DNA from 3 places in the Streptomyces sp. NPDC043812 genome. Region 1 is predicted to be linked to each of the others. Evidence: riboswitches for the same ligand, from Rfam matches in the RefSeq annotation. Region 1 holds a riboswitch; each other region holds the start of a gene.
What was found. A riboswitch is a leader RNA that binds a small molecule or an ion and turns the genes downstream of it on or off. The one in region 1 is predicted to bind cobalamin.

Region 2: linked by a shared signal. The riboswitch ahead of metE (5-methyltetrahydropteroyltriglutamate--homocysteine S-methyltransferase) and the one ahead of AC067Z_RS08200 (hypothetical protein) in region 1 are both predicted to bind cobalamin.
Region 3: linked by a shared signal. The riboswitch ahead of AC067Z_RS00310 (cobalamin biosynthesis protein) and the one ahead of AC067Z_RS08200 (hypothetical protein) in region 1 are both predicted to bind cobalamin.

Annotation. Positions count from the first base shown of each region.
Region 1 covers NZ_JBWKCY010000004.1:206,446-213,512, reverse strand. The annotation lists gene AC067Z_RS08215 (MFS transporter) at 1-1,009, shown strand, start outside; gene AC067Z_RS08210 (hypothetical protein) at 1,515-1,799, shown strand; gene AC067Z_RS08205 (PIN domain-containing protein) at 1,796-2,194, shown strand; cobalamin riboswitch at 2,458-2,579, shown strand; gene AC067Z_RS08200 (hypothetical protein) at 2,645-3,043, shown strand; gene AC067Z_RS08195 (SMI1/KNR4 family protein) at 3,224-3,766, shown strand; gene AC067Z_RS08190 (golvesin C-terminal-like domain-containing protein) at 3,839-7,067, opposite strand, start outside.
Region 2 covers NZ_JBWKCY010000011.1:184,117-191,183, forward strand. The annotation lists gene AC067Z_RS18465 (short-chain fatty acyl-CoA regulator family protein) at 1-565, opposite strand, end outside; gene aceA (isocitrate lyase) at 939-2,222, shown strand; partial or broken gene AC067Z_RS18475 (malate synthase A) at 2,329-2,835, shown strand; cobalamin riboswitch at 3,070-3,290, shown strand; gene metE (5-methyltetrahydropteroyltriglutamate--homocysteine S-methyltransferase) at 3,454-5,772, shown strand; gene AC067Z_RS18485 (CbtA family protein) at 5,928-6,734, opposite strand; gene AC067Z_RS18490 (CbtB domain-containing protein) at 6,749-6,976, opposite strand.
Region 3 covers NZ_JBWKCY010000001.1:52,995-60,061, reverse strand. The annotation lists gene AC067Z_RS00320 (putative cobaltochelatase) at 1-853, opposite strand, end outside; gene AC067Z_RS00315 (cobyric acid synthase) at 1,038-2,543, opposite strand; gene AC067Z_RS00310 (cobalamin biosynthesis protein) at 2,540-3,490, opposite strand; cobalamin riboswitch at 3,581-3,721, opposite strand; gene AC067Z_RS00305 (hypothetical protein) at 3,872-4,093, opposite strand; gene AC067Z_RS00300 (inorganic phosphate transporter) at 4,106-5,338, opposite strand; gene AC067Z_RS00295 (class II aldolase/adducin family protein) at 5,549-6,211, shown strand; gene AC067Z_RS00290 (alpha/beta hydrolase) at 6,282-7,067, shown strand, end outside.

The DNA.
Region 1 (7,067 bases):
CTCGCGCCGCGCGGTCGTGCTCTGGTCGGGCCTCGCGGCGGCCGTCGCCGCGCCTCTCCTCGCCGCCGGTCTCGGCCGCTCACTCGTGCTGATGACGGCGGCCGCCGCCCTCGCGGGCGCCGGACAGGGCGCCTGCCGCCCGGCGTTCCAGGCGCTCACGGCCGAGACCGTCGACCCCGGGCGCCGTCAGCAGGCCAACGCCGCCATGACCATGGCCGTACGCGGCTCCACACTCGCCGGACCCACCCTGACCGCCCTGCTCGCCGCCTTCCTCGACACCGGGACGCTGCTGCTCGGCATCGGGCTGCTCTGGCTGGTCGCCGCGCTCGTCCCGGGCAAGGGGGCCGCCGCGGAACCGGCCGCCGAGACCGGGCCCGCGCCGCGCGCCGGCTTCCGCGCCGAGTTCCTGGAGGGCATACGCGAGGCGCGCCGCCACCCCTGGTTCCTGGCCGGACTCGCCGCTCTGGTCGCGGTCATCGCCCTCGGATACTCGGCCACCAGCGTCGCGCTGCCCCTGATCAGCCGGGACCGCTACGACACCGAGTGGGTGCTGGCCGCGGCCATGACCGCGTACACCGTGGGCGCGCTCGGAGGGGCCCTGGTCATCGGCCGTTGGCGGCCGCGCTCCCAGGGCTGGGCCGCCTTCGCGGGTCTGGCCGCGTACGGCGTCGCGCCGCTGAGCCTGATGCTGCCCGTACACCCGGTCGTGGTCGTCGCCGCGTACGCCGTCGCCGGTATCGGGATCGAGCTGTTCAACGTGCCGTGGTTCACGGCCACTCAGCGCGAGGTCGCCCCGGACAAGCTGGCCCGCGTCTCCTCGCTGGACTTCCTGGTGTCCTACGGCCTGGCGCCGGTCGGCCTCGCCCTGATCGCCCCGGCGATCGCCGCGTTCGGGGTCACGGCCGTTCTCGCCGTGTGCGCCGCCGCCTGCTTCCTCGTCCCGGCCGCGGCGGCGCTGGTACCGACCGCGCGCCACTTCGGGCGGAGCGCGCGGGCGAGGACGGAATGACGGGGCGGCGAGGCCCCGGCCGGTGGTGAAGGACCGCCGCCTCCCGGCACGGGATCATGGAGAGCGGCCCGCCCGGCTCTCCGACGGCGTCGGTAGCTGGGCCGCCCAGCACTCGGAGGCGGCTTCCCGACCGGGCGAACGGCCTGGTCGGGAAGATGGCTCCCTGTTGATGACCCATCAGAAGGTGCGCAGAGCGTGCGTCAGATATGGGTCAGAAGTCGCATGAAACGCACAGGCGACAAAACCGCAGGTCAGGCGCCCTTCTCCGCAGGCTCCAGAATCGCGACGCACTCCACGTGATGCGTCACGCGAAACAGGTCCACAGAAAACATGTCGAAGGAAACCACAGGCCAGGGGCGTGCACGACGCATATCGGACTCAAGATCGATGTGCATCGTGCGCGCTACGTGCGACTTCTCGACGCACGCTGCGCTCCTACTCAAGGCCCCGCGGCCGCCGCCGAGAGGGCCTCGCCGTATAGCATTCGAAATGCCATACTCGTGTCATGGCTGACGACGACACCGACTTCCCTCCCGGCGACGGCCCCAGCAGCGGCATCTCCGTCTCCCTGACCGCCGGCACCCTGCAAGCGATCCGTGAGCGGGTCGGTAAGCGGGGCGTCTCTGCATATCTGGAGAAGGCCGCGCAGCGGCAGATCGAGCGCGACAACCTGGACGAGCTGATCGCCGACTTCGACCAGGCCAACGGCCCCGCCGACCCGGAGGCTGTCGCTGCCAAGCGGGCCAAGCTCACCGGCAGCCCCGCTTCCGATGCCGGGGCGGCCGCGTGAGCGGCGCCCTGATCCTGGACAGCGAGGGCCTGGCCAAGGCCGTACAGCGTGACCGCGAGGTCCACGAGTGGCTCACCGCCGCCCGCGACGCCGACCTTCCGGTGATCACCTCGGCCGCGGTCCTTGTCGAAGTGATCCACCCCCGAATCAATGACGCTGCGCTGAAGTGGACGCTGTCCCGTCTGCGCGTTGAGCCTGTCACCCAGGCCCTCGCCCAGTCCGCCGCCACCCTGCTGCGCGCGGCCGGCCTGCACGGCCATAAGTACGCTATCGACGCCATGCTCTGCGCCACCGCCCTCGCCCAGCCCGGCCGCGTCACCATCCTGACGTCCGACGTCGAGGACATCACCATGCTCACCACCGACCACCCACGCGTGACTGCCGAGAAAATCTGACGCGTGACGCCGCGCCAGGCCCACATCAGGGCGCCGCGATCGTGGCGCCAAGCCGTATGGTCGCAGGGGGGCTGCCGACCGTGACGAGTCGCTGGTTCCGACGTCCGTCGATCTCTTGCACAGCAGCCCCTGAACACGGCTCCGCCCCAGCCACCGTGTGCGGCACTACGGACGGTGACGTCTACGAGACAGCCTCACACCCAATCCCCCTGTTTGGCGCGTTCTCGCCCTGGCAGGATGGCGCCGCCCGAGCGATGGCGGACGAGGAAACCGGTGCGAATCCGGCGCGGTCCCGCCACTGTGACTGGGGAGCGACTTCCATGCTTGGCCACTGCCCTCGGGCGGGAAGGCCGGGAGGAGCGGCGATCCAGAAGCCAGGAGACTCACGCCATCGCGAACTCGCCGACACCGGGGCGGATTTCCCCGGAGGAGAGTGGTGACATCCCTGCCATGTCCGCAGTCCTCGACCACAGCCGCACCCCCGTCCATGGGGCCCTCGCCGACGCCCCCGTCGCCAAGCCTCCTGCCGCCTGGCTCCCCACCGTCCTCGCCGCCGGCGCGTGCGTGGTGCTGTGGGCCGGGGCCGTCTGGGCGGCCGGGCACGTCACCGTCGACCCGGTCCTCCACACCGTCGCCCTCTTCGGGCATCTCGCTGCCCTCGTCGTCGGCTTCGGGGCCGTACTCGTCATCGACTACCACGGCCTGCTGTGTCTGACCGGGCGCCGCGCACTGCCGGAGGTGCTCGATCTCGCCGCGAGTCTGCATCCGCCGGTGTGGGCGGGCACGGCCGAGCTTGTCGTCACCGGCGTGTTCCTGGGCCCCGACCTCGATTCCCCTCTCACGCGGTGAAGCAGTGACCAGCAAAGCCCAGTTCGACGCGGTGATGTCGGCCCAGAACCGGAACAGGCCGCACGGCAGCTGGGGCAAGCGGCGCAAACCGCGGAGAGCGTAGGCTCCAGCAGCCCGAGGCTACAGTAGGTGAGCCCGTTGAGTGGCATAGCAAATCCGTGCAGAGAGGGGCAGCGGGGAATGAGTGTGGTGGAGAGCTGGTCCCGCGTAATGAATCTCCTCCGGGAGCATGCTCCGGCCGATCACGCGGACCTGCCCGGCCCGGCCCCGGAGCGGATACTCGCGGCCGCCGAGGAGCGCATGTGTGTCTCATTGCCTCAGGAACTGCGGGCGTGGCTGCTGCAGAACAACCTGGATCTTCCCGAGGACGATGTGGACGACGACGTGGCCTGCTGCGGTTACGCCGGGTTCCCGGACGAGGGGAGCTTCTTTCTGGGCATCCGGGCGATGGAGAAGCTCTACGCGAACCACCCCTTGTCCGGTGGGGGCGAATGGCGCGAGGAGTGGATCCCGTTCCTCTCGGATCAGGACGGCTGGATGGGGCAGTTCATCGATGCGACGGACGGACGTATCGGCAGATGGTTCGTGGGTGAGCCCACGATCACCGGCGAGTACGCGTCATTGGCCCACTACTTCGACTCCGTGGCGGAGATGCTGACGAGGATCGGCGCGGGGGACTATCCGGTCTGTTCCGTTGTCGATGGGCGACTTGTCTGGTCGTGAGGCCGCGATGCCGTGAAACAGAAGTGCCCCCCGGAACCGAAGAACGGCCGGGGGGCACTTCTCATGGTCCGGTTACGGAGTGGGTGCGGTGAATCCGTCGAGGTCGAGCCAGTAGTCGTCGTCCTCCATCAAGCGCTGTTCCTTGATGAAGTCGCCGAACGGCCGCATCGACTGGGTGTTCTGCCAGTTCGACATCGAGGACCGACCGCACGGCTCCTTCCACGTCGGTGCAGGGGCATCCGGGCGGAGATGGAGCGTCATGGTGTCGTCGGCGTTGCGCCGGAGGTACGTCTGCACACACTCCTTGCCGCTGTAGGCGACGGGGTTGGGGCCCGCGGAGTTTCCGGCGCTCTGGGCCGCGTTGGCGAAGACGAACTCGTCACAGCTCTTCGAGTCGGTCCGTGGCTCGCCTGCCTCCAGGCTCCACATGTCGCTGAAGTCACCGGTGCCACTGTAGGTCTTCCACTGCCTGGCGCAGATGAGCTGACGGTTGCGGTCCGACTGGATCTTGCCGGAACCGTCGACGGACATCTTGTTGCCCAGGTAGGTCAGCGGCTTGCCGCTGCTGCGCTGGCCCCACTTGATGTTGGTCTTGCGCCACATCATGTCGATGTGGGCCGCGGCCCCGGGGAACTTCTGCGAGTTCATGACGTAGGTCGGCTTGTAGCCGGAGAACACACAGCCGGTACCCGCGCTGGAGACCTCGGAGTCGCAGCGGATGTCCAGCTTGGCGCTCTCGAATTCGGACGGATTCACGACCGAAGTGCTGTTGACCTTACCGCCGAGAGACAAGTACGGGGTGATCGTGCTCTTGGTGGTGCCGCTGGGCGTCCACTTGAACCGCGTAGTGACGGTCCGCAGGAGCGTGTCGCCCTTGGCAAAGGTCTTCGACCCGTTCCAGTCGACGCTGGTGACGTCGCAGTAACCGCGGCACTTGGCCGCGTAGTCGAAGGTGGCGGTGTTCACCGTACCGTCCATCGACTTCAGCCGGATCGTGGTGACCTGCGAGAACTCGGCACTCTTCGGGTCGAGGTAGTACGTGATGTAGAGGTCGAAAGCCGCGCTTCCGACCGGGACGGTGTTCGAGTACTCCGTCATCGCGTAGTCGCTGTGGATACAGGCGGTGGTGCGCTTGCGGCTGAGGGAGTGGTTGACCGTCGAGCATGACGCGGTGCTCGTGGCGGCCATCGCCATCGGCGCCGCCGTGGCAGTGGTTGCCGAGGAGCTGCCGGCCGCGGAGAAGAGGCCGTCGGTGATGTCCTCGTCCGGCTCGACCGGCGCCGGATCCGGAGCGGTCAGGTTGGCCGTCATGTTGCCGGTCAGCTTCAAGCCGTTGTACGTGCCCGGGACGAACGCCACCGCGTCGAAGGCGATGTCAGCCGACCCGTTGCCGCCGTTGAAGTTGTCGAGCCGCACCTCGGGAATCTGGTCACCGAATTCATAGGCGCCCAGGTCCACCCACTTGTTGGCCTGGTTCGCCGTCTGCGAGATCGCCGCCTCCTCTTCCCCTTCGGGCGTCTGGATCCGGTACACGGCGTTGGAGGTCTGCGCCCCGTGGTCGGGTATGTGCGCGAAGATCTTCGCCTGGCGGGTCGTGTTGGTCAGCGGAGCGTTCAGCTTCCAGGTGCCGGTGACCTTCATCCGGTTCGCGTTGGCCGGGTAGGACTCCGGCGAGCGGGTGTGCGTGAACCAGAAGTGATTGCCGTAACCCGCGCCGATCTGGTGCGTATCGATCTTGCCCGGGTACGTGGTGACGGTGGTCGGGTTGTCCGTCCCGTCATGGGTGAGATCCATCTGGGTGTCCCACGGCACGTACGTGAAGTTGAACGTGCCGCTGGATTTCACCGCCCCGCATCCGCGCTTGGCGTCCACGCCGGCGGGTATGGTCCCGTTCGCCAGATCGTCGACCACCAGGGCGTTGGCTGGCAGAGGCGTGGTGGCGCAGTTCGGCGGGTAGGAGCCGGCATCCGGCTGCTCGCCGTAGGACGTCGTGAAGCGGTGCACACCGTTGCCGCACTTGGCCCCCGTGTTGCAGTTCTTCCACTGCGCTTCGGTGACTGACTGGTTCCACCAGCAGTGCAGCCAGTGCTGGTTGGTGTCGCTGTTGCCCGCGTCCAGGGTGCAGGCACCCAGGCCCGGGTCGTTGGAGTCGTTGTCGCCGATCTTGGCCGGGTTGCAGTTGTTCGACGCGTTGCAGAACAGGTCGACCGGAGGCTTGGCGCTCGCGCGGTCCGCGTTGGTGGTCCACCATGCGGGGCGATAGCCCGCCTGGAAGTCACCCGGAGCGAACATCGCTGAGATCGGGCGCGCCGCCCAGCCGATCACCTTCTCCTGGTACGGCCAGTCCTGCGGGTGCGCGGCGTGGCTGTAGTCGTCCTTGGAGGAGTCGGTGGCGTGCTGCAGGAACGGCACCCGGTTGGCCTTCCACAGCGGGTTGGCCGGGTTGTTCGTCCAGCCCACGCCCGAGTGCCCGGCGGAGTCGGCGGTGTCGTAGAAGCCGGAGTTGTACGCCCACAGGGCGAAGAACCAGTTCTCGATCCACTTGGGGTGGCCGCCGTTGATCTTCATGCCGGCGTTGTACGTCAGGTTCCACTTCTCCGACAGGATCCGCACGCCGGCCGCGACGTTCGCGGTGTAGTCCAACGCGACCGCTTCCTGGGCGACCGTGGACAGGGCGGTCTCGCCCGGCTTGGTCTTGCCCGCCAGGCGCATGCCGTCGGTGGCCTGGGTGATGCCGTAACCGCAGTCGGCATCGGCCCAGTTGATACGCCACGGGTCGAGCTGCTCGCCGGAGGCGGCGTAGTCGACGCCGTAGTAGTTGCCGATCAGCGAGTTGGAGGTGACACCGGGCACGGCGAAGCGGGTGGCCTGCCACATGTTGGATTCCTGCGCGGTGATGCCCAGCATCACCTGTGCGGGAATGTGCCACTTGTCGGTGACGTCGGGGTCCTCGTTGTCGAGCTTGCCGTTGGGGTCACCCGCGAGGACGGTCGGCGGGAACAGGCCCTGGGGCTGGTAGCCGCCGGCGATGCCGGTGTTCTTCCAGTTGCTGTCGCGGTAGAAGTTCAGCTCACCGACGACGGCCTGGTCCACGGCCCATTCGACCTGGCGCGGTGTGGGCTGGAACGCCTGCTTCTTCACGTCGTTGCGGGCCACCGAGCAGTACCGTTCCCCGCTGTCTTCGCTGGGGTTGTCGGCCTGTGCGGTCAGGGCCTGGGTGCGCACGGTCTGCGTGGACAGGCCGTCTGTGCTCTTCTTGCCCATGTCCGGGCCGGAGTCGACCGGGCCGCCGGTGGGTAGA
Region 2 (7,067 bases), on a different contig from region 1:
CGCCGTGGACATCGGCCAGACGTGACGTGAGGGCCCGTACGACGTCGCCGGGGTGGATGCCGATCTCCTCGGCCAGGCGCTCGGCCGCGAGGTCGGTGGCGTGGAGATAGTTCTGGCGGTGGTAGAAGAAGTCCCGGATCTCTTCGTGGGGTGTGCGTGGCCCCTCATGGGCCGTGTCCCGGCCGTCAGCGGCTGCCGCGAGGCGCTCGGACAGAAGCTGGTTGCGGCGGCCGAGGTCCAACAGGACCTGCGCGACCGCGGGCATCCGCGAGGCCAGATCCGCAAGGTCGGACGGGGACACCCGGGATTCGGCGATCTCGCCCGTCAGCGCCTCCCGCAGGTCGGCCACCAGCCGCGTGGTGTCGCGTTCGGAGAAGAAGCCCGGGTCGACGCCGAAGCTTTCCGTGAGCCTGAGCAGTACCGGCACGGTGAGGGGGCGGGAATCGTGCTCCATCTGGTTGAGGTAGCTCGGCGAGATGCCCAGGACGCGGGCCAGCTCCGCCTGGCTCATCCGGCGCTCCTCGCGAAGCCGCCGCAGCCGCGCACCCGCGTAGGTCTTGCTCACCGCGCGCTCCTTCGTGGTCGGGAGGTCGTCAGCGTACGCGACGCGGCACCGATTCCACCCTTGGCAAAGTTGGCAAAAGCCGGGGGGAGATTCGCAGAAGTTGGCATGCGTCCCCAGTTGATGGCACTCAGTGCCAGTGTCAAGGTTCAAGCACGGCCCGCCGGGCCTTCGACAGCAGGCGCACCAACCGGGCGCGATTCACTGCCCTGACGTCGGAGATCCCGGACGTGGCGCCACACTGACCGGCAGCATTGCTCAGCTCCGCAGCGATGGTCCGGCGGGTCCACCTCACGTTCGAGACACACAGTGCCATCCCGTTGCGTACCGGTGCGGTGATTGGCAGTCAAGACAACCGAGAGAGACGGTGAAGGTCATGGCAGAGGCGACGACGAAGGCGGCCGAGGAGCTCGCGCAGCGGTGGGCGACGGACCCGCGCTGGCAGGGCACCGAGCGCACGTACACCGCCGAGGACGTCGTGCGGCTGTCCGGCAGCGTCCGCGAGGAGCACACCCTGGCCCGCCGCGGCGCCGAGCGGCTGTGGCGTCAGCTGCACGAGCAGGACTACATCCACGCGCTGGGCGCGCTGACCGGCGGCCAGGCCGTCCAGCAGGTGAGGGCGGGGCTGCAGGCCATCTACCTGTCCGGCTGGCAGGTCGCCGCCGACGCGAACCAGGCCGGCCACACCTACCCCGACCAGAGCCTGTACCCGGTCAACTCCGTCCCGCAGGTGGTGCGCCGGATCAACAACGCCCTGCTGCGCGCCGACCAGATCGCGACCGCCGAGGGCGGCACGGACACCACGGACTGGCTGGCACCGATCGTCGCCGACGCCGAGGCGGGCTTCGGCGGCCCGCTCAACGCGTTCGAGCTGACCAAGGCGATGATCGCCGCGGGCGCGGCGGGCATCCACTACGAGGACCAGCTGGCCTCCGAGAAGAAGTGCGGTCACCTCGGCGGCAAGGTCCTCGTGCCCGCCGCCCAGCACATCCGCACCCTGAACGCGGCCCGGCTCGCCGCGGACATCGCCGACGTCCCGACCGTGATCGTCGCCCGCACCGACGCGCTCGCCGCGAACCTGCTCACCAGCGACGTCGACGAGCGCGACGCCCGGTTCGTGACGGGGGAGCGCACCGCCGAGGGCTTCTACCGGGTCGAGAACGGCATGGCGCCGGTCATCGCCCGCGGGCTCGCCTACGCCCCGTACGCCGACCTGATCTGGGTCGAGACCGATACCCCGGACCTGGCGCAGGCCCGCGAGTTCGCCGAGGCCATCCACGCCCAGTACCCCGACCAGATGCTGGCGTACAACTGCTCGCCGTCGTTCAACTGGAAGGCGGCGCTGGACGACGACCAGATCGCCAAGTTCCAGCGCGAGCTCGGCGCGATGGGCTACCGCTTCCAGTTCATCACCCTCGCCGGCTTCCACTCGCTCAACCACGGCATGTTCGACTTGGCCCGCGGATACGCCGAGCACGGCATGACCGCCTATGTCGACCTGCAGGAGCGGGAGTTCGCCGCGCAGGAGCACGGCTTCACCGCCGTCAAGCACCAGCGCGAGGTCGGCACCGGCTACTTCGACCTGGTCTCCACCGCCGTCAACCCCGACTCCTCCACCACCGCGCTGGCCGGGTCGACGGAGGAAGAGCAGTTCCACTAGGGCACCCAGCCGGACATCCGTCCGTCCGGTCCGGCCCCCTGGCCGAGCGAGGGCCGGGCGACCGTCCCCGTCCGCCCCCGCTCCGCTTCCCTGCTCAGGAGAACCCATGTCCACCAGCGCACTGACCCCCCGCGTCCGCGTCCTCGCGGCTCCCGGTCACCGTCATGACGAGATCGTCACCCCCGCCGCCCTGGACTTCGTGGGCAGCCTCGTCGAAGCCTTCGACGAGCGCCGCCAGGAGCTCCTGAAGGAGCGTCGGCGGCAGGCGATACGCCTCTCCACGGGATCCCCGCTCGACTTCCCCCTGGTCACCAACGCCGTGCGCGCGGACCCGTCGTGGCGCGTCGCCCCGCCCGCTCCCGGCCTGACGGACCGCCGGGTCGAGATCACGGGCCCGCCCGACCGCCGCATGGCCGTCAACGCCCTCAACTCCGGCGCCGACGTCTGGATGGCGGACTTCGAGGACGCCACCTCCCCCGCCTGGGACAACATCATCGACGGCCAGCTCACCCTGCTCGACGCCGTCGAGCGCCGGATCGACTTCACCACCCCCGAGGGCAAGGAGTGGAGGCGGGGCTCCTCGGCCGCAAGACCGGCCGCGGTTTCCACACGTACGACCACGGCTGAGGACCTGGTGCGACCGGGCTGAGGGGCCCGGTGGGCCCGGGCTGAGGGGCCCGGGCCACTCCGCCGGCCGAGGGAGCCGGCGGGGGTGCCCACAGGGGAAGGGCGGGAAGCGCGGAGTGCGGCGCTTCCCGCCCTCGGGCGTTGCATGCACGCCGCCCTCGTGTCTCTGCTCACCTCCCGAATGATGGACGTGATTCTCCGCGGCGACACGACGCCCCGTACGCTGGCGGGTGCAGCTGGTTCGCCCCGTCCGCCAGGCGGGAGGCGTCGTAAGAGGGAACCCGGTGGGAATCCGGGACTGCCCCGCAGCGGTGAGCGGGAACGACCGCCGTCATACGCACTGGGCCCGACAAGGTCCGGGAAGCGACGGCCAGTAGGTGCCGCCGGGAATCCGGCGACGAGCCCGCGAGTCCGAAGACCTGCCCGTTGCCCGCGTGCGTACATGCGCACGCGGACATCCCGGTGACCTCGAGGGCGGGTCGGCGAACACACCAGACGGATGACCGCGCTGTACGGCGCAGGCTCGTTCCGTCCGGTTCGTCACCCTTCGCGTTCTCGTCCCGTCCCCGGGATCTCAGGGATTCATCTCGCGAAGGAGATCTCCGTGACCACCAAGTCCGCAGCCGCGGCAGCACCGGCCACCGTCTACGGCTACCCCCGTCAGGGACAGAACCGGGAACTGAAGAAGGCGATCGAGGGCCATTGGAAGGGCCGCGTCACCGCCGACACCCTCCGGTCCACCGCCGCCGATCTGCGCCGGACGAACTGGCAGCAGCTCGCCGCAGCCGGGATCCACGAAGTCCCGACCGGTGACTTCTCGTACTACGACCACGTCCTCGACACCACCGTCATGGTCGGTGCGATCCCCGCCCGCCACCGGGCCGCCGTCGACGCCGACGCCCTGGCCGGCTACTTCGCCATGGCGCGCGGTACCAAGGATGTGGCCCCACTGGAGATGACCAAGTGGTTCGACACCAACTACCACTACCTCGTACCGGAGCTGGGGCCGGACACCGTCTTCACCGCGGACTCCGTCAAGCAGGTCGGTGAGTTCAAGGAAGCACTCGCCCTCGGTCTGACGCCCCGTCCGGTGCTCGTCGGGCCGGTCACCTATCTGCTGCTGGCCAAGCCGGCACCGGGCGTGGCCGAGGACTTCGAGCCCCTGAGTCTGTTGGACCGGCTGCTGCCCGTGTACGCGGAGGTGCTCGCCGATCTGCGGTCCGCGGGGGCGGAGTGGGTGCAGTTGGACGAACCCGCACTCGCGCAGGACCGCACCACCGCCGAGCTGGAGGCCGCCTCCCGCGCCTACCGCAACCTCGGTGCACTCGCGGACAGGCCGAAGCTGCTGGTCGCCTCCTACTTCGACCGCCTCGGGGACGCCCTCCCCGTACTGGCGAAGGCTCCCGTCGACGGGCTCGCGCTCGACTTCACCGAGTCGGCCGCCGCCAACCTCGACGATCTCGCCGCCGCGGGCGGGCTGCCCGGCAAGCGACTGGTGGCCGGTGTCGTCAACGGACGCAACATCTGGGTGAACGATCTGGGAAAGTCGCTCGCCACCCTCGGCACACTGCTGGGACTGGCCGACCGGGTCGACGTCTCCGCCTCGTGCTCGCTGCTGCACGTCCCGCTGGACGCCACGGCCGAGCGTGACCTCGACCCGCAGATCAGGCGCTGGCTCGCCTTCGCCCGGCAGAAGTCGGCCGAGATCGTCACCCTCGCCCGCGGGCTCGGTCAGGGCACCGACGCCATCGCGGCCGAACTCGCCGCGAACCGGGCCGATCTGGCCTCCCGCGCCGGATCACCCATCACCCGCGACCCCGCCGTGCGGGCCCGCGCCGCGGCGATCACGGGCGCCGACGCCCGGCGCTCCCAGCCCTACGCCGAGCGCGCCGCGGCCCAGCGTGCCCACCTCCGTCTCCCCCTGCTGCCGACGACCACCATCGGCTCGTTCCCGCAGACCCCGGAGCTGCGCTCCGCCCGCGCCGACCTGCGCGGCGGCCGCCTCGACACCGCCGGTTACGAGAAGCGCATCGAGGCGGAGATCCGCGAGGTCATCTCCTTCCAGGAGAAGACCGGCATCGACGTCCTCGTGCACGGCGAACCCGAACGCAACGACATGGTGCAGTACTTCGCCGAGCAGCTCACCGGCTACCTGGCCACCCAGCACGGCTGGGTGCAGTCCTACGGCACCCGCTACGTCCGCCCGCCGATCCTCGCCGGCGACATCTCCCGCCCCGAGCCGATGACCGTCCGCTGGACGACCTACGCGCAGTCGCTCACCGACCGGCCGGTCAAGGGAATGCTCACCGGCCCCGTCACCATGCTCGCCTGGTCCTTCGTCCGCGACGACCAGCCCCTGGGGGACACCGCTCGGCAGGTCGCCCTCGCCCTGCGCGACGAGGTCGGCGATCTCGAAGCCGCGGGCACCTCCGTCATCCAGGTCGACGAGCCCGCCCTGCGCGAGACCCTGCCACTGCGTTCCGCCGACCACGCCGGGTATCTCGCCTGGGCCACCGAGGCGTTCCGGCTCACCACGAGTGGCGTACGGCCGGACACCCAGATCCACACGCACATGTGCTACGCCGAGTTCGGCGACATCGTGCAGGCGATCGACGACCTCGACGCCGACGTGATCAGCCTGGAGGCCGCCCGCTCCCACATGCAGGTCGCCCGCGAACTCGCCGCCCACGGCTACCCGCGCGAGGCCGGCCCCGGCGTGTACGACATCCACTCGCCCCGGGTTCCGGGCGCGGACGAGTCCGCGGCACTGCTGCGCAAGGGACTCGAAGCCATCCCGGCAGAGCGACTCTGGGTCAACCCGGACTGCGGTCTGAAGACCCGCGGCTGGCCCGAAACCCGTGCCTCGCTGGAGAATCTGGTCGCGGCGGCCCGCGCCGTGCGCGGGGAACTCTCCACGTCCTGACGCGCCGACGGCCGGGAGAACGCTCGCAGAGCATTCTCCCGGCCGTCCGGCCGCTTGGGCCGCCTGCCGGGCTACGCGGGCAGGCGGGCCCCGAAGCGTGTGCAGCGCGGCACGCCGGACCGGCACCATCCAGCCGGTCCGACCTGCCGTGCGGGTCAGCCCGAAACCGGCGCCGGCTGCTCCACCGGTGCACCCGCCCCGACCGGTCGGGGCGCCAGGAGGCGCTGCGCCAGGACACCGAAGACCGTACCGAAGACGGTCCACAACACGGCCTGGATCGCCAGTGACGCGACCCTGAACTCCCACAGCAGCGCTGCGGGGAAGCCGGCCTTTACCGCGTCGTCGTTCGCCGGCAGGAACACACAAGCGACAGCCACCACGACGACGAAACCCGCCGCGGCAGCCAGCGTGGCATTCCAGTTGCCCAGGCGCGGCGCCATCCGTCGCCCTGCGATGACCGCGGCCACGCCGAGCAGCACACTGAGCAGGATCATCAGAAAGAACAGTGTCGTGCGCTGTCCGATGGTGTCCGGGTTTCCGACCGCGGGCGGCGTGGCCGGGTACTTCAGGAACGGCACCAGGTAGACGGTCGTGAAGGCGGCCGCCGCGATGAGCGCCGCGGTTGCCCGCGGGCTGAACCGGCCCACACGTCCCAGCGCGAACGAGAACGCCAGGGCCGCGATCCCGCCCAGCGCCACCCCGTACACCAGAACACCGGTGGCCAGGCCGGCGGTCGACTGCACGGAGCGACTGACCGCCTCCTCTTCCTCGGCGGCTTCCTCGGCGGCGGCGCCGTGCCCGGCATGGGCCGCCTCCTGGGCGGCCTGGGCCTCCTCCACCGCGATCGAGCCGTCCACGGGCGGCTCACCCACCGTGTAGGCCACGGCGAAGGCGAACAGCCCGGCAATCAGGCCCGCGAGCATGCCGCGGACCAGCAGACCTCTGACAGTTGAGGCGTACATGTGCTTGTCGCCTATCAGTGGCAGGGGAAGCCGAGCAGATGACGTCCGTCGTGCACCCACTCGTGCACCTCGGCACCGGCGAACACGGACGTGGCGCCCTGCTCGGCACCCACGAAGTACAGGGCGATCAGAGCCAGGAGACCGACGAACACGGCCCAGGGCAGGACGGCGCGCACAGGCAGAGAAGCCGGCAGGGGAAGGGAAGGGGTGGAGACGACAGCGGAACCAGCGGCCTCGGCCATGGTGGAACCTCCTTGGGGAACACGCGTCCCGAACGGTGGTGCAGGACGACGGTCCACGGGTCTGACTCGCCGCAGCGTCACCCTGCCGGGA
Region 3 (7,067 bases), on a different contig from region 1:
TGGCCGTCCGCGCCATCACGATGTCGGCGCGCATACCGTCCACCTCGAAGGCCGCACAGGTCGCGGCGATCTGACGGAGCGCCATGTCGCCCAGCAGCACGTTGGGCAGCAGTTCCCGCGCGGCCACGATCCGAGCCCGCAGCGCCGCCTCGTCGTCCGCCCAGCGCGCCGCGAAGGCCGCCGGGTCGTCGTCGTACGCCAGCCTGCGCCGTACGACCTCGACCCGCTGGTCGGGGTCACGGGACGCGGCGACCTCCACCGTCAGCCCGAAGCGGTCGAGCAGCTGCGGCCGCAGCTCGCCCTCTTCGGGGTTCATGGTCCCGACGAGCAGGAAGCGGGACGCGTGCCGTACGGAGACACCCTCACGCTCGACGTACGAGGCACCCATGGCCGCGGCGTCCAGCATCAGGTCGACGAGGTGGTCGTGCAGCAGATTGACCTCGTCGACGTACAGGATCCCGCGGTGCGCGTCCGCGAGCAGCCCCGGCTCGAACGCCTTCACGCCCTCCGCGAGTGCCCGCTCGATGTCGAGCGCGCCGACGAGCCGGTCCTCCGAGGCGCCGACGGGCAGCTCGACCATGGGAGTCGGCCGGCTTGCCACCCCGCCACCCCCGTGGGGTCCGTCGGGGCAGTCGGGGTCGGGAGCGGCCGGGTGACAGGAGAAGCGGCAGCCGGGGACGACGTCCATGGCAGGCAGCAAAGCGGTGAGGCCGCGCACGATCGTCGACTTGGCGGTGCCCTTCTCACCGCGGACGAGCACACCGCCAACCGCCGGACTGACCGCGTTGAGCAGCAGGGCCAGCCGCAGATCGTCCATCCCGACGACCGCGGTGAACGGATAGGGGGTGCTCATCCTTTGATCACTCCTTCGTTGAGGTAGGCCGAGTTCGGCCGCGGCGGTGTTCGAGGCGTGGGGCTCCCGGGCGGAGCCCCGGTGCGGGACGGGGGTATCGCCCACGCCGCCGGGCGCAGGGCGAGGGCGGGGTGGGGAACACGCACGCCGCAGGCGCCACCCGCGCCCACGACCCGCACGCCCCTCACGGCGCTCCCGGCGGCACGAACGGCAACCCCGCCGGCGCCCCGCGCTCGATGAGGGCGAGCAGCGCATCCGTGTCCGCGTGTTCCTCGATCAGATCGCCCAGCCGGTCCAGCTGCTCCTCCCGGAGCATCCCGAAGCTCGTGTCCGGCGCGGGCACGAACCGCCGGCCCGCCTGCGCCGCCACCTCCCGCAGGAACACCCGCCGGAAGCCGTCGCTCTCCAGCGACCCGTGCCAGTGCGTGCCCCACACCGCGCCGACGCGGCAGCCGTCCAGGAAGGGGTCGCCGCCCCGTACTTCGGCGACACCGTGATGGATCTCGTACCCCTCGACCCGCTCGCCGAGCGCTTCGCCGACCGGCCGCGCAAGGGTCTTCTCGCGCGCGAACCGGACCCGTACCGGCAGTAGTCCGAGCCCTTCGACCTGCCCGGCCCTCGACTCGACGTCGTCCTCGATGTGCTCGGCCAGCGCCTGGAAGCCGCCGCAGATGCCCAGTACCGGCCGGCCCTCCGCCGCGCGCCGCGCGATCGCGTCCGCCAGCCCGCGCTCCCGCAGCCAGGCCAGTGCCTTCACCGTCCCGCGCGTGCCCGGCACCACGACCAGGTCGGCGTCCACCAGCTCCTCCGCGCGGTCCACGAACCGCACCACGACGCCGGGTTCGGCCGCCAGCGCGTCCACGTCGGTGAAGTTCGACATCAGCGGCACGGCGCACACCGCGATCCGCAGCACGTCCTCGCCGACCGGCGCAGCGACCGTGGACTCGCGTACCGCACCGCGCAGGGACACCCGCAGACCGTCCTCCTCGTCGATGCCCAGCCCGTGCGCGTACGGCAGGACACCGAACGTCCGCCGGCCGGTGAGCCCGAGCAGCATGTCCAGGCCCGGCTCCAGCAGCGTCACATCACCCCGGAACTTGTTGACCAGATAGCCGGCGACGAGCTCCTGGTCCTCCGGAGCCAGCAGCGCGGTCGTGCCGAAGAACTGCGCGAACACCCCGCCCCGGTCGATGTCCCCGACCACCAGCACCGGCAGCCGGGCCGCCCGTGCGATGCCCATGTTCACGATGTCCGTGCGCCGCAGGTTGATCTCGGCCGGACTGCCCGCCCCCTCGCAGATCACGGCGTCATACGTGCCCCGCAGCTCGTCCAGGCACGCCATGACGGGTTCGAACAGCTCCCGCTGCCTGTTCCCGTGGTACCCCTTCGCGCTCATCTCGCCGACGGGCTTGCCCATCAGCACGACCTGGCTGGACCGGTCGCTGCCGGGCTTGAGCAGCACAGGGTTCATCAGCGCGCTCGGCTCGACGCGGGCGGCCTGCGCCTGCATCGCCTGCGCCCGGCCGATCTCCGCACCCTCCCGGGTCACGAACGAATTGAGGGACATGTTCTGCCCCTTGAAGGGCGCGACCTTCACGCCCTGCCGCACCAGCCATCGGCAGATCCCGGCGGTCACCACGCTCTTCCCGGCGTCCGACGTCGTCCCCGCGACCAGCAGTCCGCCGCTCATGTACGCCGTCCCCTCATGGCTCCGCGGACGAGCCGCGCACCCGCGCAGGCCGCCAGCGTCAGCACTCCGATGCGGCGCGACAGCCGCACCGCGCGGTCGATGTCGCCGAACTCCACCGCTCGTCCGCCTCCGTTGAGCACCGGCCGGTGCTCGACCCGCCCGCCGTAAGAGAGGGTCCCGCCCAGCCGTACGCCGAGCGCCCCGGCGAACGACGCCTCCACAGGGCCCGCGTTGGGGCTCGGATGCTTCGCCGCGTCCGCGCGCCAGGCGCCCATGGCCCCGCGCGGGTTCGGGCCGGCGACGGCCGCGAGCGCGGCGGTGAGCCGGGCACCCGGCCAGCCGGCCACGTCGTCCAGCCGTGCGGAGGCCCATCCGTACCGCAGATGGCGGGGTGACCTGTGGCCGACCATGGCGTCGAGGGTGTTGACCGCGCGGAAGCCGAGCAGCCCCGGTACACCCGCGACCGCGCCCCACACCAGGGCGCCGACAACGGCGTCGGAGGTGTTCTCGGCGACGGACTCGACGACGGCGCGGGCGATCTGCTGCTCGTCGAGGGACTGCGGATCGCGCCCGCACAGATGAGGCAGGCGCTCGCGAGCGGTGTCGATGTCCCCGGCCGCCAGTGCCTCGCCGATGGAACGTCCCTCGCGGCCCAGGGAGGTGCCCCCGACGACGGCCCACGTGGCGGCGGCGGTCAGCGCGACCGACGCGGCGGGGGAGCGGCGCACGGCACGGGACGCCAACGCCCCGACGGCGACGGCGCCTCCGGCGCAGACGGCGGTGTGCAGGGCGCCCCAGCCACGGTGGTCGCGCCACAGCATGCGCTCGACGGCACCGGCCGCACGCCCGAAGGCAGCGACGGGATGGCCCCTGCGGGGGTCCCCGACGAGGAGGTCACCGGCGAGACCGGCGGTGGCGCCGTACACGAAGATCCGGTCGGCACGCATGGGGTCAGCGACCTCTGGGGTGGTGTCCGACGGGCAGGGCTGAACTGCAGCCAGGCATGGTGACGAGTCCTCACTCAGGGTCCGCGCCCTGGTTCGACGTGACCGGCGGTGAGAGTTCCTGGCTCCCCGGGACCTCCCGGGTGACAGTGGCGGGACCGCGCCGGATTCGCACCGGACTTCCTCTTCTGCCGCCGTATATGGCCCCGGCAGTCCACCACGCCCGCGAACGCCCGTCAACTCACCCTTGACCTGCGGCGGGACAGTGTGCCGAGCCCCACACCGGGCGTCCGCCGGGCGGCATACGAAAGCCGGGACGGAGGTCCCCGAGGGGGCTCCGGCCCGGCTTCCGAACGGGTCGTGCGGTCGTCGGCCGACGACCGGTCAGACGACGATCAGATAGATCCCGTACGCGACGGCCGCGGCGCACAGCGCGAAGCAGGCGTACGCGGCGGTTCGGGCCATGGACGCCGAGCCGCCGTTCGCGCTCGCCGACTCGTGCTTGGTCAGGCCCACGATGCCCAGGGTGAACAGGCCCACCAGGGCGACGGTGGCGACGAGGCTCACGCCGAACACGGAGCCGAGAGCTGCCCAGTCGATCTTCATGCTGCTGATTCCTTACACCGTGGCCGGACGGGCCGGCTCGGGCTCGGCCGGGGCCGGGATGGTGGTCTTGAGCTCGCCCGCCGGCGGCGGGGCGACGGCCGCGATGGCGGTGGTGACGATGCCCGCGGGCTCGTCGGCCGCGGTCTCCGTCTCGTTGACGTTGGTGTGGTCGACGACCTGGCGGCGGGAGACGAGCCAGATCGCGAGGCAGGAGGCGACGAGGAACACGGCGACGGCCGCGACGCCCCAGTCACCCTGCTTGGTGACGAACTCCGAACCCGCGGCGACCAGACCCGCGGCCGGCAGGGTCAGACCCCAGGCCACGAACATCCGGGTCGCGGTGGACCAGCGGACCACACCGCCCTTGCGGCCGAGGCCCGCGCCCATCACCGCGCCGGAGCACGAGTGGGTCGTGGAGAGCGAGAAGCCGAGGTTGGAGGAGGCGAGGATGACGCTGGCCGCGCTGGTCTGGGCGGCGAAGCCCTGCTGCGGCTGGAGGTCGGTGAGGCCCTTGCCCATGGTGCGGATGATGCGCCAGCCGCCGAGGTACGTGCCGAGCGAGATCGCGATACCGGCGGAGAGGATGACCCACAGCGGAGGGTTGGAGCCGGGGGAGAGCACACCGCCGGCGACGAGCGCCAGCGTGATGATGCCCATCGTCTTCTGTGCGTCGTTGGTGCCGTGCGCCAGGGAGACGAGACCGGCGGAGGCGATCTGGCCGGAGCGGTAGCCCTTGGCGGTCGCCTTCGGGTCCGCGTTCTTCCCGATCCTGTACGTCAGCCGGGAGGCGAGATAGGCGGCGATACCGGCCACCAGCGGCGCGGCGATCGCGGGGATCAGCACCTTGGTCACGACGACGCTGCCGTCGACGCCGCTCATGCCGACGGAGGCGACGGTGGCGCCGATGAGGCCACCCATGAGGGCGTGCGAGGAGCTGGACGGCAGTCCGATGAGCCAGGTCATCAGATTCCAGAGAATGGCGCCGACGAGCGCCGCGAAGATGACTTCAGGGGTGATGCCTGATTCGTCGACGAGGCCGCTGGAGATCGTCTTGGCGACCTCCACCGAGAGGAAAGCGCCGACGAGGTTCAGAACGGCGGACATGGCCACCGCGGTCTTGGGCTTCAGAGCGCCGGTCGAGATGGTCGTCGCCATCGCGTTGGCCGTGTCGTGGAAACCGTTCGTGAAATCGAACACGAGAGCTGTCACGATCACAATCGCGAGCAGCAGTGTGATGTGTTCCATTTACCCAGGCAATCGTTTGGCGTCATTGACGCGCCGACCGTAGGCAACCTGGATGAACGGAAGGTGAACTGGGTCCGGCGGAGCGGTGTCCGCAACTGGGGGCTGAGTATTCCGTTTGCACTTTTGACGCCCCGGCGGGACACCCTGCCACCACTCGAACACCGTCCGTGCCCCTGTCGGCTCCGGCGGCCCTGCTGACAGGATCGCCGCATGACTGAGCAGCCTCGGCAGGACCCGATCGAACAGGCATGGCAGGACCTCGTCGCGACAGCCCGCAGGACTGCTGCCGAGGGCCTCGTGGTGGGCACGTCCGGCAACGTCTCCGTACGCGTCGGGGACCTGGTGCTCGTGACGCCGAGCGGAGTGCCGTACGACCGGCTCCGGCCCCGGGACACCGTCGCCGTCGACCTCGACGGCCGTCAGGTCACCGGCGAGCTCCCGCCCACCAGCGAACTGCCGCTGCACCTGGAGATCTACCGCCACACGTCCGCCGCCGCGGTCGTCCACACCCACGCCGTGCACGCCACCGCAGTCTCCACGCTCGTCCCCGAGCTGCCGCCGATCCACTACATGACCGCCGCTCTGGGCGGCCCCGTCCGTGTCGCGCCCTATGCGCTGTACGGCACCCCCGAACTCGCACGGAACATGCTCGGCGCGCTGCGCGGACGGTCGGCCTGCCTCCTCCAGAACCACGGCACTGTCGCCCACGGCGACTCCCTGGCCCAGGCGTACGACCGCACGGCCCAGCTCGAGTGGATGTCCCGCCTGTGGCTCACGGCCTCCGCCGTCCCGGGCCGCGAGCCGAACCTGCTGTCGGACACCCAGCTCGCAGAGGCGGCGACGCAGCTGAAGGGGTACGGCCGACGCAGCTGACCGCTCTGCCCGGTCCGTGCCCGAGCGCCGCCCACTGGCACCCCCGGCCACCCGCGCCGACACTGGATCCGTGCGCCCCGCTACAGCGACGGCAGCAGCCGTCTCCACCCTGATAGGCGTCGGCGCGGCCGCGGTCGCCGCCGGACGCTACGCGAGCCACGCCGCCCTCGGAGCACGGCCCCGCCGTCCCCTGCCGGGTGAACCGCGGCTCACCGTGCACGACACCGGCCCCGGCCGCGTGACACTGACCCGCAGTCTCGCCTCGACGCGGACCGGCACCTACGGCCTGGAGGGGTCCGGCGTGCACGCGGTCGTCGGCCCCGTCCTCGACGGGGTGGCCCCGTCCGCGGACACCGTCGTCCGACGGCTCGAACGGGTGGCCGCGGGCGGCCTGGAGCCGGGGACACGGGTGCGTTTCACCCCGCAGGTGCACAGCGGGGACCCCACCACGGCCCTCGGCATCGCGTACGCGGACGTCCTCGTCCCCGGCGAGCTCGGTGCCCTGCCCGCCTGGTTCGTCCCCGGCGCCCGCACCACCTGGGTGATCACCGTGCACGGCCTCGGCACCACCCGGGAACACCCGCTGAACGTGTTGGAGTTCCTGCACGCCAACCAGTTCCCCGTGCTCAACCTCGCCTACCGGGGGGACGAGGGTGCCCCCCGGCCGCCGGACGGCCTCAGCCATCTCGGGGACTCCGAGTGGCGCGACCTGGACGCGGCCGTACGGCACGCGGTGCGGCACGGCGCCGACCGCATCGTCGTCCACGGCTGGTCCACGGGCGCGTCGATGGCCCTGCACGCCGCAGCCAACTCGGGACTTCGTGACTGCATCAGCGGACTTGTCCTGGACTCGCCG